Regions from separate parts of the Streptomyces sp. S186 genome, predicted to be linked through region 2. Evidence: riboswitches for the same ligand, from Rfam matches in the RefSeq annotation. Region 2 holds a riboswitch; the other holds the start of a gene.
What was found. A riboswitch is a leader RNA that binds a small molecule or an ion and turns the genes downstream of it on or off. The one in region 2 is predicted to bind ZMP and ZTP.

Region 1: another riboswitch for ZMP and ZTP. It lies ahead of glyA (serine hydroxymethyltransferase); the one in region 2 lies ahead of ACRAS8_RS31200 (bifunctional 5,10-methylenetetrahydrofolate dehydrogenase/5,10-methenyltetrahydrofolate cyclohydrolase).

What each region holds. Positions count from the first base shown of each region.
Region 1 covers NZ_CP193932.1:3,281,727-3,289,406, reverse strand. Annotated here, with positions in the region: gene trpS (tryptophan--tRNA ligase) at 1-628, opposite strand, end outside; gene glyA (serine hydroxymethyltransferase) at 940-2,217, opposite strand; ZMP/ZTP riboswitch at 2,258-2,350, opposite strand; gene rocD (ornithine--oxo-acid transaminase) at 2,512-3,717, shown strand; gene ACRAS8_RS13740 (hypothetical protein) at 3,797-4,786, shown strand; gene ACRAS8_RS13735 (PLP-dependent aminotransferase family protein) at 4,837-6,279, opposite strand; gene ACRAS8_RS13730 (carboxymuconolactone decarboxylase family protein) at 6,327-6,860, shown strand; gene ACRAS8_RS13725 (carboxymuconolactone decarboxylase family protein) at 6,866-7,315, shown strand; gene ACRAS8_RS13720 (isocitrate lyase/PEP mutase family protein) at 7,312-7,680, shown strand, end outside.
Region 2 covers NZ_CP193932.1:7,220,641-7,228,320, forward strand. Annotated here, with positions in the region: gene ACRAS8_RS31185 (hypothetical protein) at 31-522, shown strand; gene ACRAS8_RS31190 (hypothetical protein) at 623-1,048, opposite strand; gene ACRAS8_RS31195 (hypothetical protein) at 1,224-2,324, shown strand; ZMP/ZTP riboswitch at 2,373-2,460, shown strand; gene ACRAS8_RS31200 (bifunctional 5,10-methylenetetrahydrofolate dehydrogenase/5,10-methenyltetrahydrofolate cyclohydrolase) at 2,488-3,369, shown strand; gene ACRAS8_RS31205 (hypothetical protein) at 3,413-3,859, opposite strand; gene ACRAS8_RS31210 (DUF5685 family protein) at 4,149-5,540, shown strand; gene ACRAS8_RS31215 (cytochrome P450) at 5,599-6,810, opposite strand; gene ACRAS8_RS31220 (cupin domain-containing protein) at 7,055-7,399, opposite strand; gene ACRAS8_RS31225 (GlxA family transcriptional regulator) at 7,470-7,680, shown strand, end outside.

The sequences.
Region 1 (7,680 bases), 3.9 Mb from region 2:
GATCGAAGATCTTCGCCGTCTCCTTGACGATGTACGGGTTCGGGATCGTGAAGGTGTCGCCGAAGCGGGTGTTGAAGCGGTCCGCGAGGTCGCGGGTCAGCTCCAGGTGCTGGCGCTGGTCCTCGCCGACGGGGACCTGGTCGGCCTGGTAGAGCAGGATGTCGGCGACCATCAGGACGGGGTAGGTGAACAGGCCGACCGTCGTGCGGTCCGTGCCCTGCTTCGCCGACTTGTCCTTGAACTGCGTCATCCGGGACGCCTCACCGAAGCCGGTGACGCAGTTCATGACCCAGCTCAGCTGGGCGTGCTCGGGGACGTGGCTCTGCACGAAGAGCGTGCAGCGCTCCGGGTCGAGGCCGGCCGCCAGCAGCTGGGCGGCGGCGATCCGGGTGTTGCGGCGCAGCTCCACCGGGTCCTGCGGGACGGTGATCGCGTGCAGGTCGACGACCATGTAGAAGGCGTCGTGCGACTCCTGCAGAGCCACCCACTGGCGCACCGCACCGAGGTAGTTGCCGAGGTGGAAGGAGCCGGCGGTGGGCTGGATACCGGAGAGCACTCGAGGATGCTGCATGGCGGAGCCATTCCCCCTGGGGCGGTGGTGGGCGACGGGCGGGCGATCGAGAGCCATGGGAGTCATTCTCTCAGGTCCCCGAGGGGCCCGGGCGTGGAGGCCCGCAGGGGGCGGCCGAACACATCCCGTAGGGGATGCGTGGGCCCCCTGCGGGGCCACAACGTGGGGGTGTTGTGGGGTATTCCCGGGAACGGGAGGGTCTTGGGTGCCCGCCGCGTGAGGGGGTCCGGGGGAGGGCGCCCCACCGCGCGAGGGCCGCGAGGCGGGGCCCCGGGCTCACGGGCGGGGCACTCCGGCCTGTGCGGAGGGACGCCCCGGGCTCGCGCCGTGGGACGCTCCGGGGCTCACGCCGCGTTTCGCCCCCGACCTCAGTCGTGCACCGGCAGCCCCGGCGCCGGGTAGGCCGCCATGAGGTCCGCGACCTCCCGGCGGATCGTCGTCAGGGCCTCCTCGTCGCCGGTGGACGCGGCCCGGACGCCGCGGTCGATCCACTCCGCGACCTTCGGCATCTGTGCCGTCCCCAGCCCCCGCGACGTCAGCGACGGGGTGCCGATCCGGATGCCGGACGGGTCGAACGGCTTGCGCGGGTCGAACGGCACGGTGTTGTAGTTCGCCACGATCCCGGCCCGGTCCAGGGCCCTGGCCGCGACCTTGCCGGGCACCTCCTTCGACGTCAGGTCGATCAGCACCAGGTGGTTGTCGGTGCCGCCGGAGACCAGGTCGAAGCCACGGGCCAGCAGCGCCTCGGCGAGCGCCCTGGCGTTGGCGACGACGGCGTGCGCGTACTCCCGGAAGGACGGCGCGGACGCCTCGCGCAGCGCCACCGCGATGGCGGCCGTGGTGTGGTTGTGCGGGCCGCCCTGAAGGCCGGGGAAGACCGCCCTGTCGATCGCCTTGGCGTGCGCCGCGCGGGACATCAGCAGCGCGCCGCGCGGGCCGCGCAGCGTCTTGTGGGTGGTGGTCGAGACGACGTCGGCGTGCGGTACGGGCGACGGGTGCGCGCCGCCCGCGATCAGGCCCGCGATGTGTGCGATGTCCGCGACCAGGACCGCGTCGACCTCCCGCGCGATCTCGCCGAAGGCCGCGAAGTCGATGGTCCGCGGGACGGCCGTGCCGCCACAGAAGATGATCTTCGGGCGCTCCTTGCGGGCCAGGTCGCGCACCTCGTCGAAGTCGATCCGCCCGGTGTCGGCCCGTACGCCGTACCCCACCCCGTTGAACCACGTCCCGGTCGCCGAGACGCCCCAGCCGTGCGTGAGGTGCCCGCCCATCGGCAGCGACATGCCCAGCACCGTGTCGCCGGGGGAGGCGAAGGCGAGGTACACGGCCAGATTGGCGGGCGAGCCGGAGTACGGCTGCACATTGGCGTGCTCGACGCCGAAGAGCCCCTTGGCACGCTCGACGGCCAGGGTCTCCACGAGGTCGATGTTCTGCTGGCCCTCGTAGTAACGGCGGCCCGGGTAGCCCTCGCTGTACTTGTTCTGGAGGACCGTCCCGGTGGCCTCCAGGACGGCGGCGGAGACGTAGTTCTCGCTGGGGATCAGCCGCAGGGTGTCGGCCTGGAGCCGCTCCTCGGCGCCGACCAGCGCGGCGAGTTCGGGGTCGGCGGCGTGCAGGGCGGGATGGGCGGGGCGATGGGCCGTCATGGCGTCCTCCGGGGCGATCGAGCGGTGGTCGGTCGTGGTCCCGGGGTACCCAGGCGGGCGGCACCTCGTAGGCGTGTGGCCGCGCACCGCTTCCTCGGGGTCCGTTCCCCGTACGCCAGTCGCGGCTGCGCAACGGCAGTCTACGGAAGTCCGGGCCCTGTCCGACGGGTAAGGGGCGGAAAGGCCGCGGCGTGCGGCTCGTGGCCTGCGGGCGTCCGCACCGGGCGGGACAATGAACGCAGAGGTCGGCACCGAAGCCGGACCGGCAGTCCGGCCCACCGGACGGAGTCACCCGTGACGTCCACGGAAGCGTTCATCGCCGCCGCCGAGGCCCACAGCGCGCACAACTACCACCCGCTCCCCGTCGTCGTGGCCACCGCCGAAGGCGCCTGGATGACCGACGTCACCGGCCGCCGCTATCTGGACCTGCTCGCCGGGTACTCCGCGCTCAACTTCGGCCATCGCCACCCCCGTCTGCTGGCGGCGGCCCGCGCCCAGCTGGAACGCGTCACGCTCACCTCCCGCGCCTTCCACCACGACCGCTACGCCGACTTCTGCACCCAGCTCGCCGACCTGTGCGGAATGGAACTCGTCCTGCCGATGAACACCGGCGCAGAGGCCGTGGAGACCGCGGTCAAGACTGCCCGCAAATGGGGCTACCGGGTCAAGGGCGTGCCCGACGGGCGGGCCGGGATCGTCGTCGCGGAGAACAACTTCCACGGCCGGACCACCACCGTCGTCTCCTTCTCCACCGACCCCGAGGCCCGCGCCGACTTCGGCCCGTACACCCCCGGCTTCACCGTCGTCCCCTATGGCGACCTGGCCGCCCTGGACGCCGCCGTCGACGCCGACACCGTCGCGGTGCTGCTGGAGCCGATCCAAGGCGAGGCCGGGGTCCTGGTGCCGCCGCGCGGCTACCTGGCCGGGGTGCGCGAACTGACGCGGGCCCGGAACGTGCTCTTCGTCGCCGACGAGATCCAGTCCGGGCTGGGCCGCACCGGCACCACCTTCGCCTGCGAACACGAGGGCGTGGTGCCCGATGTGTACGTCCTCGGCAAGGCGCTGGGCGGCGGGGTGGTGCCGGTGTCCGCGGTGGTGTCGTCCCGCGAGGTGCTGGGCGTCTTCCGGCCCGGTCAGCACGGTTCGACGTTCGGCGGCAACCCGCTGGCCTGCGCGGTCGGCCTGGAGGTCATCGCGATGCTGCGCACCGGCGAGTACCAGCGGCGAGCCGCCGAACTCGGCGACCACCTGCACCGCGCGCTGGCCCCGATGGTGGGCGGCGGCGCGGTGGACGCGGTCCGCGGCCGCGGACTGTGGGCCGGCATCGACATCAACCCCTCCCGCGGCGACGGCCGGGCCGTCGCCGAACGGCTGATGGCCCGCGGCGTCCTGGTCAAGGACACCCACGGCGCGACGATCCGGATCGCGCCGCCGCTGGTGATCAGCAAGGAGGATCTGGACTGGGGGCTGGAACAACTCCGGGTGGTGCTGGGCGCGTAGCGTCGTTCGTCCGCTCCGGGGCCGTCCCCCTACCCCCTGCCCCCTGCCCCGCGGCCCTGTGGAGCCGTACAGTCGGGCCATGCTGCTCGGGATGATCTGCGCGCTCGCGTCCGCGGTCTGCTTCGGTACCGCCTCCGTCTTCCAGGCCGTGGCGGCCCGGGACACCCCGCCCGGTACCGGCTCCGGCGTCGACGCCCGGCTGCTGCTGCGGGTGCTGACGCAGTGGCGGTATCTGCTCGGGCTGGCGCTGGACGGGCTGGGCTTCCTGCTGGAGCTGGTGGCGCTGCGGACGCTGCCGATCTACACGGTCGGCGCGGCGCTGGCCGCGACCCTCGCGGTGACCGCGGTGGTCGCCGCGCCGGTCCTGGGCGTCCGCCTCCGGCGCGCCGAATGGCTGGCGGTCGCGGTGGTCTGCGGCGGGCTGGCCCTGCTGGCGCTGTCGTCCGGCGGCGAGGGACACCGGGCCGGCACCCCCGCGCTACGGATCGGGGTGCTGGTCTTCGCGGTCGCCGTGCTGGCCGCCGGCGCCCTGGCCGGCCGACTCCCGGACCGCTCCCGCGCCGCCGTGCTCGGCCTCGGCGCGGGCTGCGGCTTCGGGGTCGTCGAGGTCGCGGTGCGGCTCATCGACGGCTTCGGCCCGTCCGACCTGCTCACCAACCCCGCCACCTACGCGCTGCTGATCGGCGGGGCTGCAGCCTTCCTGTTGCTGACCTCCGCCTTCCAGCGCGGCGCGGTCACCACCGCCACCGCCGGCATGGTGATCGGCGAGACCCTCGGCCCGGCCGCGGTCGGCGTCGCCTGGCTCGGCGACCGCACCCGCGACGGGCTGGCCCCGCTGACCGTCGCCGGTTTCGTGCTGGCCGTCGCCGGGGCGCTGGCGCTGGCCCGCTTCGGCGAGGCACCGGCACCGGCGACGGCGGCCCCCGACACCGACACGAACACCGACGTAACCGACAAGAACGACAAGAACGACACGAACGACAGCGACGCGAACACCGACATACCCGCGCTCCCGTCCGACTCCGCGACCCCGTCCGACTCCGCCGCGGCGGCCGCCGAACGCTCCTGAGTGCCCCCTGAACGGGAGCCCATCACACCCCGCCCCTTCACCCCACCCCCTCACCCCGCCGGCGGCATCGCCCTCAACAGGGCCTCCAGGACGGCCGAGAACGCATGGTCCGGCGGGCGGCCGTAGGTGATGACCAGCGCGTCGCGGGCTGCGGCCGGGCCCGCCGGGTCGGTGAACTCCGCCAGCCCGGTCACCGCCAGGCCCTGCCACCGCGCGGCCTGGACGACGGACTGCTCGGTGCCGGGCGGGAGTTCCAGCACCGCGTGCAGCCCGGCGGCGATCCCCGAGACGTGTACGTGCGGGGCGCGTTCGGCCAGCGCGGCCACCAGCTGGTCGCGCCGCCGCCGGTAGCGCAGCCGCATCCCGCGCAGATGCCGGTCGTACGCTCCGGAGGAGATGAACTCCGCCAGGGTGAGCTGGTCCAGCGATCCGGACTGCCACTCGCCGGTCGACTTGACCTCAAGCACCCGGTCCATCAGCCGGTCCGGCACCACCATCCACGCCAGCCGCAGCGCCGGGGCCAGGCTCTTGCTCGCGGTGCCCAGATAGACGACGTGGTCGGGGTCCAGCCCTTGGAGGGCCCCGACCGGCTGCCGGTCGTAGCGGAACTCGCCGTCGTAGTCGTCCTCCAGGACGTAACCACCGGTGGCGCGCGCCCAGTTGACCGCCGTGGCCCGCCGGTCGGGGTGCAGCGGGACGCCGGTCGGGAACTGGTGGGCGGGGGTCAGCAGGGCCGCCCGCAGGTGGTCCAGGCCGGTCAGCCGGCCGGTGTCCGCGCCGTCCGCGTCGATCGGCAGCGGGACGGTGCCGAGGCCGGCGCGGGCGATGACGGCGCGGTGGAAGGGCAGCCCGTACGCCTCGGTGGCGACCCGGCCGGGGGTGCCGCCACGGGGCCGCAGCGCCCGGCACAGCACCCCCAGCCCCTGCATGAACCCCGCGCAGACCACGATCCGTTCGGGGTCGGCCCGTACGCCCCGCGCCCGCGCCAGGTAGTCCGCGAGCACCGCGCGCAGCTCGGGGCGGCCGGCCGGAGTGCCGTAGCCGAACGCCTCGTTGGGCGCGGCGGTCAGCGCCCGGCGGGCCGCCGCCAGCCAGGCGGTCCGCGGGAAGGACGAGACGTCCGGGGTGCCGGGGGTGAGGTCGAAGCGCGGGCCGGCGGCGGGGGACGGCGGGCCCGGGGCGCGCCGGGGCGCCCGGCCGGCGGCCCGCGGCAGGACCCGTTCGGCGACCTCGGTGCCCGAGCCCTGGCGGGCGCTCAGCCAGCCCTCGGCGACCAGCTCCGCGTAGGCGTCGGCGACGGTGTTGCGGGCGATGCCGAGGTCGGTGGCGAGGGACCGGGAGGACGGCAGCCGGGTGCCGGGGGTCAGCCGCCCGGACCGCACCGCCTCGCGCAGCGCGGCCATCAGCGAGGCCCGCACCCCGCCCGGACCGCCGAGGTCCAGATGCAGGTCCCGGCCCAGATCCCGTCCGAAAGTGGCCCGCGATTTCTCCATGGAAGTGGACCATACCCCTGCGCCACTCGCCGCGTAGCGTCTACCGCATGACGAACCCGACGACACCGTCCGCAGGACAGCCGACACCGCCCGCAGGGCAGCCGGCGCCCGCCGTCCCGGCCGCCGCCGGCCACCGGCACGGCCCCCGGATGCGCTGGACCGAGCTGGCTCCCGACGTCTACAAGGCCATGATCGGCCTGGACGTGGCGGCCCGTAAGGGCCTCGACCCCACCCTGGCCGAACTGATCAAGATCCGCGCCTCGCAGATCAACCGGTGCGCCATGTGCCTCCACATGCACACCACCGACGCCCGCAAGGCCGGCGAGACCGAAGAGCGGATCGCCCTCCTCAGTGCCTGGGAGGAGGCCGCCGGCTACTACACCGACCGCGAGCGCGCCGCCCTGGCGCTCACCGAGGCCATCACCGTGCTCACCGACGGCTTCGTCCCGGACGCCGTCTACGAGCAGGCCGCCGCCGTCTTCGACGAGCCCGAACTCGCCCAGCTGATCGCCATGATCACCACCATCAACGCCTGGAACCGCTTCGGCGTGGCCACCCGCCGGGCCCCGGGGCAGGAGTGAGCACGATGACCCACCGCATGACGTTCTGGAGCAAGCTCCCCGCCTTCTTCCAGGCCCAGCTCAAGCTCACCCAGGCCGCCAAGAAGGGGCTGGGCGACGACATCCTGGCGGAGCTGGTCGTACTCCGCGCCTCCCAGCTCAACAAGTGCGCGTTCTGCATCGACATGCACGTCACCAACCTCCGCGAGGCCGGCGTCGAGCAGCAGCGGATCGATCTGCTGCCCGCCTGGGAGGAGGCCGGCGACCTCTACTCCGAGCGGGAGCGGGCGGCCCTGGCCTTCACCGAGGCGGTCACCCTCCTGACGGAAGGCTTCGTCCCGGACGCGGTCTACGAACGGGCCGCCGCCCAGTTCACCGAGACCGAACTCGCCCACCTCCTGGCCGTGATCGTCGCCATCAACAACTGGAACCGCGTCAACGTCACGATCCGCCAGCCCCCTGGGGCGCAGCTGTGACCGGCACCGACGCAGGGACAGGCACCGGCCCCGCGGCCGCGCTGCGCGCCCTGCACCACGACCGCCGGCCGGGCGACCCGCTGATCCTCCCCACCGTCTGGGACGCCGCCTCCGCCCGGGTCTTCGCCGACGCCGGCTTCCCGGCGCTGGCCACCCCCAGCGCGGGCGTCGCCGCGTCCCTGGGGTACGCGGACGGCGAGACCCCGGCCGACGAGATGTTCGCGGCGATCGCCCGGATCGTCCGGGCCGTGGACGTGCCGGTGACGGCGGACGTGGAGGCCGGGTACGGGCTGTCCGCCGGGGAACTGGTCGGCCGGCTCGCCGAGGCCGGCGCGGCCGGCTGCAACCTGGAGGACACCGACCAC
Region 2 (7,680 bases):
TTTTCTGCCCAGCTGAGTAAAGGTGGAACAATGCTTCGTTCGATTCCTCGCGGGCTCGCGATGGCCGGTCTCGCCGCGGCTGCCCTGGTCGTCCCGGCCGCGGGCGCCGCGACCGCGGCCCCCAGTGGCGCGCAGGCCACGCTGTGCCCCTCCCACAGCCAGTGCCACGCCAAGCACGGCCGCCACCACGGCCACGGCGGCAGCCACGCAGGCCGACACGGGCAAAGCCGTTACGACGACGGCTACGGGCGCAGCGGCGAGCGCCGCCGGTACGACGACGACTACGGCCGCCGGGACGAAGGCTACGGTCGCCGCGATGACGACGAGGGTCGCCGCGACGACGACTACGGCCGGCGCGACGACGAGGGCCACCGCCGTGACGACGGGGGCAAGCGCCGCGACGACTCGGGCCGGCGGGACGACGACAGTGGCGGCGGCCGCCACGACGAGGAGTCGGCCCGCCTCGCCGACGGCCTGGGCCGGCACGGCCTCCTCGGACTGGACTTCCTCGGTCTCCTCTAGCCACCGCGTTCCGCCGCGTCGCCACCTCCATGGGCCCGGGTCCGGTACCCGGGCCCACCGGTGTGCGGAGGGCCCGGACGCCCGGGACCGGGCGGCACGGTCACGGGTGGCCGATCGGCCGCAACCCGCCGTGCACCGGCGTCAGTTCGGTCGCGTACCGCGCGGGCGGCACCGGAACGGTCCGGCCGGGGGGCACCGGAACGGTCCGGCGCGGCGGCAGCACGTCCGGCGCCCGGTGCGGCCGCAGCGCGGTGAGCGCGTTCTCGGTCTCCTCCATCAGTGCCCGGTAGGACACCAGCCGCTGCCACTCCGGGTCGGCGACGCCGGGCACCGTCGCGGAGCGCTCCGCCCAGATCTGCACCAGCCCCGCGTACACGGGGGTCTGTCGGACGACTTCGGGGTGGATCCGCGGCGGCGCGGGGGCGACGACCTCCGTGCCGGGGGAAGCGGGCTGGGCCCCCGGGGGGCAGGGGACGAAGGCGGTCCGGCCGTGGCCGGCGACGGTGACGGACGAGGGAGCACTCATGGCTGTTGAAACGATTCGCCCCGCCGATCGGTCACTGCGCATACCCCCGGTCGGCCCCGTGTACCCCGTCTCATAACATCCCAAAGCACTGCGCGCGATGCGGGGAATATCACCTCTTACAGTGATCTCTCGTTGAGAACCGGACCAACTCCGGCCAAAAAGCGTTGTCGGTGACATGGAACCGAGGGAGTTGTGGGAGCGCCACGCGGTACTCGCACAGGCGTTTTGCATCAGCGATGACGAGGTCCGCCGGACCCAAGGACTCCTCGACGAGGCCGAGGCCCGCCGCTCGCGGACCCTGGCCGCCTTCGCGGTGACCGTCGGCAGCGACGAGGTGGTCGCCGATCTGCTCGGCCTCGACGCCCGCGAGGTCCGTCTGGCCCGCCGTACGGTCGGCAAGGACGACGCCCGTGCGGTGGCCAAGAACCTGCTGGAGGAGTCCGAGCGGGAGCGCCGCGCCGCCCGCCGGGCCGAGCACCAGCCGGAGAAGGCCGAGCCACCCCGCCCCGCCTCGCCCGCGGCGGCCGCCGCGGCAGCCGCCGCCGCGGCCGCGATCGGCAACGGCTGGCCGCGGGCCACCACCGTCGGCAGCGTGACCTCCGTACCCGCAGGCCAGGCCGACACCCACAGCTGGATCCCGCCGCGTCCGACCGCGCCCGCCCCCACTCCCGCCCCCGCGCCCCCGCCCGCCCCCGCGCCTGCCCCGGCCGCCGCGCCCCCGCCGTTGCCCGTCACCGAACCGGCCTGGTCACCGGCGCTGGACGCGGTTCTGGTGCACAGCTACCACACCGGCGCCGACCTCACCGCGCTCGCCACCGAACTGGGCCTGGACGTGACCATCCTGGCCGCCCGCGCGCACCAGCTCTCCTCCGAGTCCCAGACCGCCCGCCCCGGGAACTCGGACCGCATCGGCCGCCACCGCCGGATGACCGACGTCCAGCCACCCGGCGCCACCGACACCGGCCACCTTCCCCGCACCGACGCGGCCCCACCGCCCCCGCCCCCGTACGATCCGCAGGCCGCCTGGGCGGCGGCCGCCCACTCCGCCCAATGGGCGGCACCCCAGGACCCGTACGCCTCCTGGCAGCCACACGAACCCCACGCCTCCTGGCCGTCCCAGGAATCCCACAACCCCTGGGCCTCCCCACCACCCCAGGCGCCCCCCTGGGATCCCAGTGCCGTCACCGTCGCCCAGCACGACTGGGATGGCATCCTCAGCCAATGGGAGGCCGCCACCGCACCGCATATCTCAAGTCCCGGCCAGCAGTACCCCTGAGCGGGGCGCGCACACTAGTTCCCGCCGCCCGGTCATCGCCTAAAGTGTTCGGTGAGCCGTGACTGGCGCTTGGGTGGAGTACCACCAGGGAGCGGCTCGACCTCCTTGGTCAATGCCGTGCGCCTGGGCGATCCCGTACGACGTACGACGCCCAGGAGGCGCCATGACCACGACCACGTCCCCCACCGCCCGCCTCATGGACGGCGGCGCGCTCGCCCGCCGCATGGTCGAGGAGGCCGCCGCACGCGCCGCGGCGCTCACCGCGCGTACCGGCCAGGCCCCGTGCCTGGCGACCGTCCTCGTAGGCGACGACCCCGCCTCCGTCACCTACGTCCGGATGAAGCGCAACCGCTGCGCCAAGGCCGGCATCCAGTCCCGGCACATCGCCCTCCCCGCCGACACCACCACCGGTCAACTCGTCGACACCATCGGGCAGTTGTCGCAGGACTCCGGGGTGCACGGCATCCTGCTCCAGCACCCGGTCGGCCCGCACATCGACGAGCGCGCCGCCTTCGAGGCCATCGCCCCCGAGAAGGACGTCGACGGCGTCACCGCGCACTCCTTCGCCGCGACGAGCCTCGGGATGGACGGCTTCGTGTCCTGCACCCCCGGCGGCATCATGCGCCTCCTGGACCACTACGACGTCGATCTCACCGGCAGGCACGCGGTGGTCGTCGGGCGCAGCGCGATCCTCGGCAAGCCCGTCGGCATGCTGCTGCTCGGCCGCAATGCCACCGTCACCTACTGCCACTCCCGCACCGCCGACCTCACCGCGCACATCAGGGCGGCCGACGTCCTGATCGCCGCCGTCGGCCGTCCCCGCTTCCTGCACGGCGACCAGCTCAAGCCCGGCGCCGTCGTCATCGACGCCGGTTACAACGCCGGCAATGTCGGCGATGTGGACTTCGACTCCGCGGCCACGGTCGCGAGCCTGATCACCCCCGTGCCCGGCGGCGTCGGCCCGATGACCATCGCCACCCTCCTCACCCAGACCGTCGACGCGGCGAGCCGCCAACTGGGCGGGTGGCCGCGGACGGCGGTCTGACGCCCCGTCGTGCCAGGTCCGTCCTGTCCGTCCCGTCCACCCGTCACGTCACCGTGACCGTGACCTTCCACGGGACGACCACGTGCGGGCAGTAGGAGCCGGCGGTGGCGTGGCACCGCCGCTGTGCGGTGACGGTGGTGGTGCCCCGCCGGGCGGCCGCGGCGAAGCGCCCGGTGGTGCCGCCCGCCGGCGTCGCGCGGGCCGCCGTCCGCCGGAGCAGCGCGGGGTCGCCGGAGACCGGAGGGCTCCAGGTGAAGGTCGTCCCGCGGCCGCGCTCGCCGGTGAGCCGGACCTCGATCACGTCCCCGGTGTGCACGGTGAGCCGGCGGCCGTCGTCCCGGTTGGCGAGCAGGACACCATGGGCCGACGGGCCCCGGCCCGGGCCGTGCGCGGTCGAGCCGGGCCCGGTCGGTGTGGCGGCGGAGGCCACCCCCGTGCTCAGCCCCGCACCTACGGCACACACCACGGCCAGACGCCTCATTGTCTTCATGGCACTCCAAATCCCCTTAGGTGATGGCGAGTTCGCCGCCGTTCCGTCCGGACATGGTCCGGTCGTCCGGGCGGCGGCGCCGTCATGGTCCCAGCAGGGGTGGGGCGGCGGTATCAGCAGAAAGGGTGAAGGAAAGGCGGAAGGGGAGGGTGGACGAGGCGGGGGAGGGGAGGGGGCGGTGTGACGGGCGTGGGGGGTGTGGGCGCAGGTCACGGGGCGATCGGTAGCATTCCCTGCCGCTGTCAACATGCCGGCTCATGTTCATGCCACACGGGGGGTTCGCTCTTACATGTTCGGAATCGTCAGGCCCTGCGCCCATCGGCTGACGCAAGGGCTCAAGACGGAGTGGATGGCCCATCTGTGCGGCCTCTGCCTCGCGTTGCGCGCCGATCACGGCCAGTTCGCGCGGATCGTCACCAATTACGACGGACTCATCGTGTCCGTGCTGACCGATGCCCAGTCCGGCCGCGCCGAACTCCGTCGCCGCACCGCCGGCCCCTGCCCCTTGCGGGGCATGCGGACCGCCTCGGTCGCCCAGGGGGAGGGCGCGCGACTCGCGGCGTCGGTCTCGCTCGTCCTCGCCTCGGCGAAGATCCGCGACCATGTCGCCGACGGGAACGGGATGCTGCGCCGTCGGCCGATGGCCGCCGCGGCACGCCGGGTCGCCGCGGGCTGGGACCGGGCCGGTGCGCGCACCGGCGCCGCGCTCGGCTTCGACACCGCGGTCCTCGTCGACGCGGTGGACCGGCAGCTGGGCATCGAGCAGTTGGCCGGTCCCGGTACACCGCTGACGAGGATCACCGAACCGACCGAGACGGCCACCGCCGCGGCCTTCGCCCACACTGCGGTACTGGCCGGCCGGCCCGGCAACGCCGCGCCCCTGGCCGAGGCCGGCCGGCTCTTCGGCCGGCTGGCCCACCTCCTCGACGCCGTGGAGGACCGGACGGCGGACGCCGCCGAGGGCGCCTGGAACCCGATCACCGCCACCGGCGCCGGGCCGGCCGAGGCCCGCCGGCTGTGCGACGACGCACTGCACGGCATCCGCCTGGCGCTGCGCGATGTGGAGTTCACCGACTCCGCCCTGGTCCATGTGCTGCTGGTGCACGAACTGCGGCGCTCGGTGGATCGCGCCTTCGGTACGTCCTCCTGTTCCCACCAGGCCCATGGCGCGACTCCCGGCCCCTACGACCCGCAGAGCGGGAACCCGTACGCCGGCAGTCCCCACACCGGCAATCCCTACGCCAGCAATCCTTACGCCGACAACCCCTATGCCAGCAGCCCGTATGCCAACAGCCCGTACGCGGGCAATCCCTACGGGGGCGCGGTTCCGCCGGGTGGGGCCGGCGGTGGCCATGGGGGCGGAGACGGCGGGTCCGGTTGGTCCGGTGGGACGGGCGGCCCGGGTGGTTCGGGTGGCGGTGACGGGCGCTCGCCGCACTTCTCGCCGGAGCCGAAGAAGCCGCGTGGCTTCTGGGCGGGCTGTGCGGTCGCGATCGGGCTGTGCTGCACCTGCAAGGTCTGCTGCGCGTCGGAGTTCGAGGGGCCGTGGTCGCGCAAGATGCGCGAGGGCTGCTGCCACGCCTGCGATTGCTGTGACTGTTGCAACAGCGGCGACAGCTGTGGGTGCTGCTGCAATTGCAGCTGTGACTGCTGCGACAGCTGCGGTTGCTGCGACTGCTGAGCCGGTCGTCGGCGCCTCTTCCACCAGGCGCCGGACGGCACCCTCGCCGGGCCGGGGCCTACGCCGCGTCCCAGGTGACGGGGAGGCGCTGTACGCCGTGCATCGTCAGGTCCGCGCGCAGTGGCACCTCCTCCGGCGGTATGGCCAGGCGCAGCGTCGGGAAGCGGGTGAACAGGGCCGGGAAGGCCACCCGCATTTCGACGCGGGCCAGTTGCTGGCCCAGGCACTGGTGGATGCCGTGGCCGAAGGCCAGATGGCCGGTGGCCTTGCGCCGCAGGTCAAGGGTGTCGGGGTCGGGGAAGCGCGCCGGGTCGCGGTTGGCGGCCTGGATCGCGAGGGTGACCGTCTCCCCGGCCTTGATCAACTGGCCGTCCAGCTCGACGTCTTCGAGAGCCGTGCGCACCCCGGTGTGGGCGATGGTGAGGTAGCGCATCAGCTCTTCCACCGCCTGGTCGGCCAGAGCGGGGTCGGCGCGCAGGGCGGCGGCCTGGTCGGGATGGGTCAGCAGGGCGAAGGTGCCGAGCCCGAGCATGTTCGAGGTGGTGTCCAGCCCCGCGCCCAGCAGGAAGCTGCCGAGGCCGGCCAGTTCCTCGTCGGTGAGATCGGTGCCGGTCAGGTCGCTGAGCAGATCGTCGGTGGGCCGGGCGCGCTTGGCGCGCACCAGTTTTCCGACGTACTCCTGGAGCGCGGCCATGGCGGCGTACTGGTCCTCCAGCGTGCCCTGAGTGCTGCCGGCCTCCATGGCGTGTTGCTGGAAGAGCTCGCGTTCGGCGTAGGGGACGCCGAGGAGTTCACAGATCATCAGCGCGGGGAGGGGGTGCGCGTAGGCTTTCACCAGGTCGACCGGCGGGCCCTGGCGCTCCATGGCGTCGAGATGCTCGACGGTGATCTGCTCGACGCGCGAGGTCAGCTCGCGCATCCGGCGCACCGTGAACTTCCCCATGAGCAGCCGGCGGTAGCGGGTGTGGTGGGGCGGGTCGATGCCGGTCAGGTCGCCTACCGGGGCCGGCGGGAGGGTGATGTCCTCCGCGCCCGGGAACGGCGCGTGCATCAGCTCGTAGCGCGAACTGAAGCGGGAGTCGCCGGCCACCGCGCGGGACACGGCATACCCGGTGGCCAGCCAGCCGACGTGCCCGTCCGGGTAGCGCATCCGGCGGAGCGGCTGCTCCTCGCGCAGTGCCGCCAGCTCGGCGGGCGGATCGAAGGGGCACCCCTCGGGACGGGTGATCGGTAACGCGGTGAGCGGCTCCCGCTCGGGTTGCTGCGACATGGTCCAAGTCCTCCATTGCGTACCGCAGTTGACGATCGGCCGGAGCTTCGTGATGCCATCATGGCACATGTTTGGCGCTATGTGCGAGGGGGTGGCGCTTTCTGTGTGCCGTGATGGCGTCAAGTGTGGCGTGACGTCGCTGCGGGGGTGCCCGGGAGGCGGCGTGGACGAGGTGATCGGCTCTGCGAGGGGGCGGGCGGCCGCCGTCGGGTGAACGGTGTCCCTCCGGGGCCGCCCGCCGCGGCTATCCCTCCGGGTAGAACACGAACAGCGTGCAGCCCGTCGTCGTCTGCGGGACGTGCCAGGATCCGGCGGGTGCGTGGATGAACGAGCCGGCCGGGTAATCGCGTTCCCCGTCGTTGAAGACTCCGGAGACCACGAACACCTCCTCGGGGCCCGGCTCGTGGACGTCGATGCCCTCCCAGCACGTCTCCGGATCCATCTCCAGGACCTGGGCCTTGGCGCCGCTCTCCCCGCTCCACAGCGGCCGCGCCCGGATGCCGGGGAACAGCTCGTGCGTCGGTGCGTCCGCGACGGCGGTCCATACGTAGCCGGTCGGTTCGTTGCCTGTGTTCACTTTCGTTGCCATACGGACAGCATCGCGGAACGGTGCCGGCCGGCCGAGTGTCAGGAATGACATCCTGAGGTACTTTTCTGCCATGCCTGTCACCGGTCACCGTGTCGTCGCACTCGTCCGCCCGCCGCAGTCGACCTTCGAACTGAGCTGTGCGGCCGAGGTGTTCGGGATCGAGCGCAGCGGGGTCCCGGTCCGGTACACCTTCGAGGTCTGCACGGAGCACCCCGGCCCGGTGGCCACGCTCGCCGGATACGACATGCTCGTACCGGACGGGCTGGCTGCGCTCGACCGGG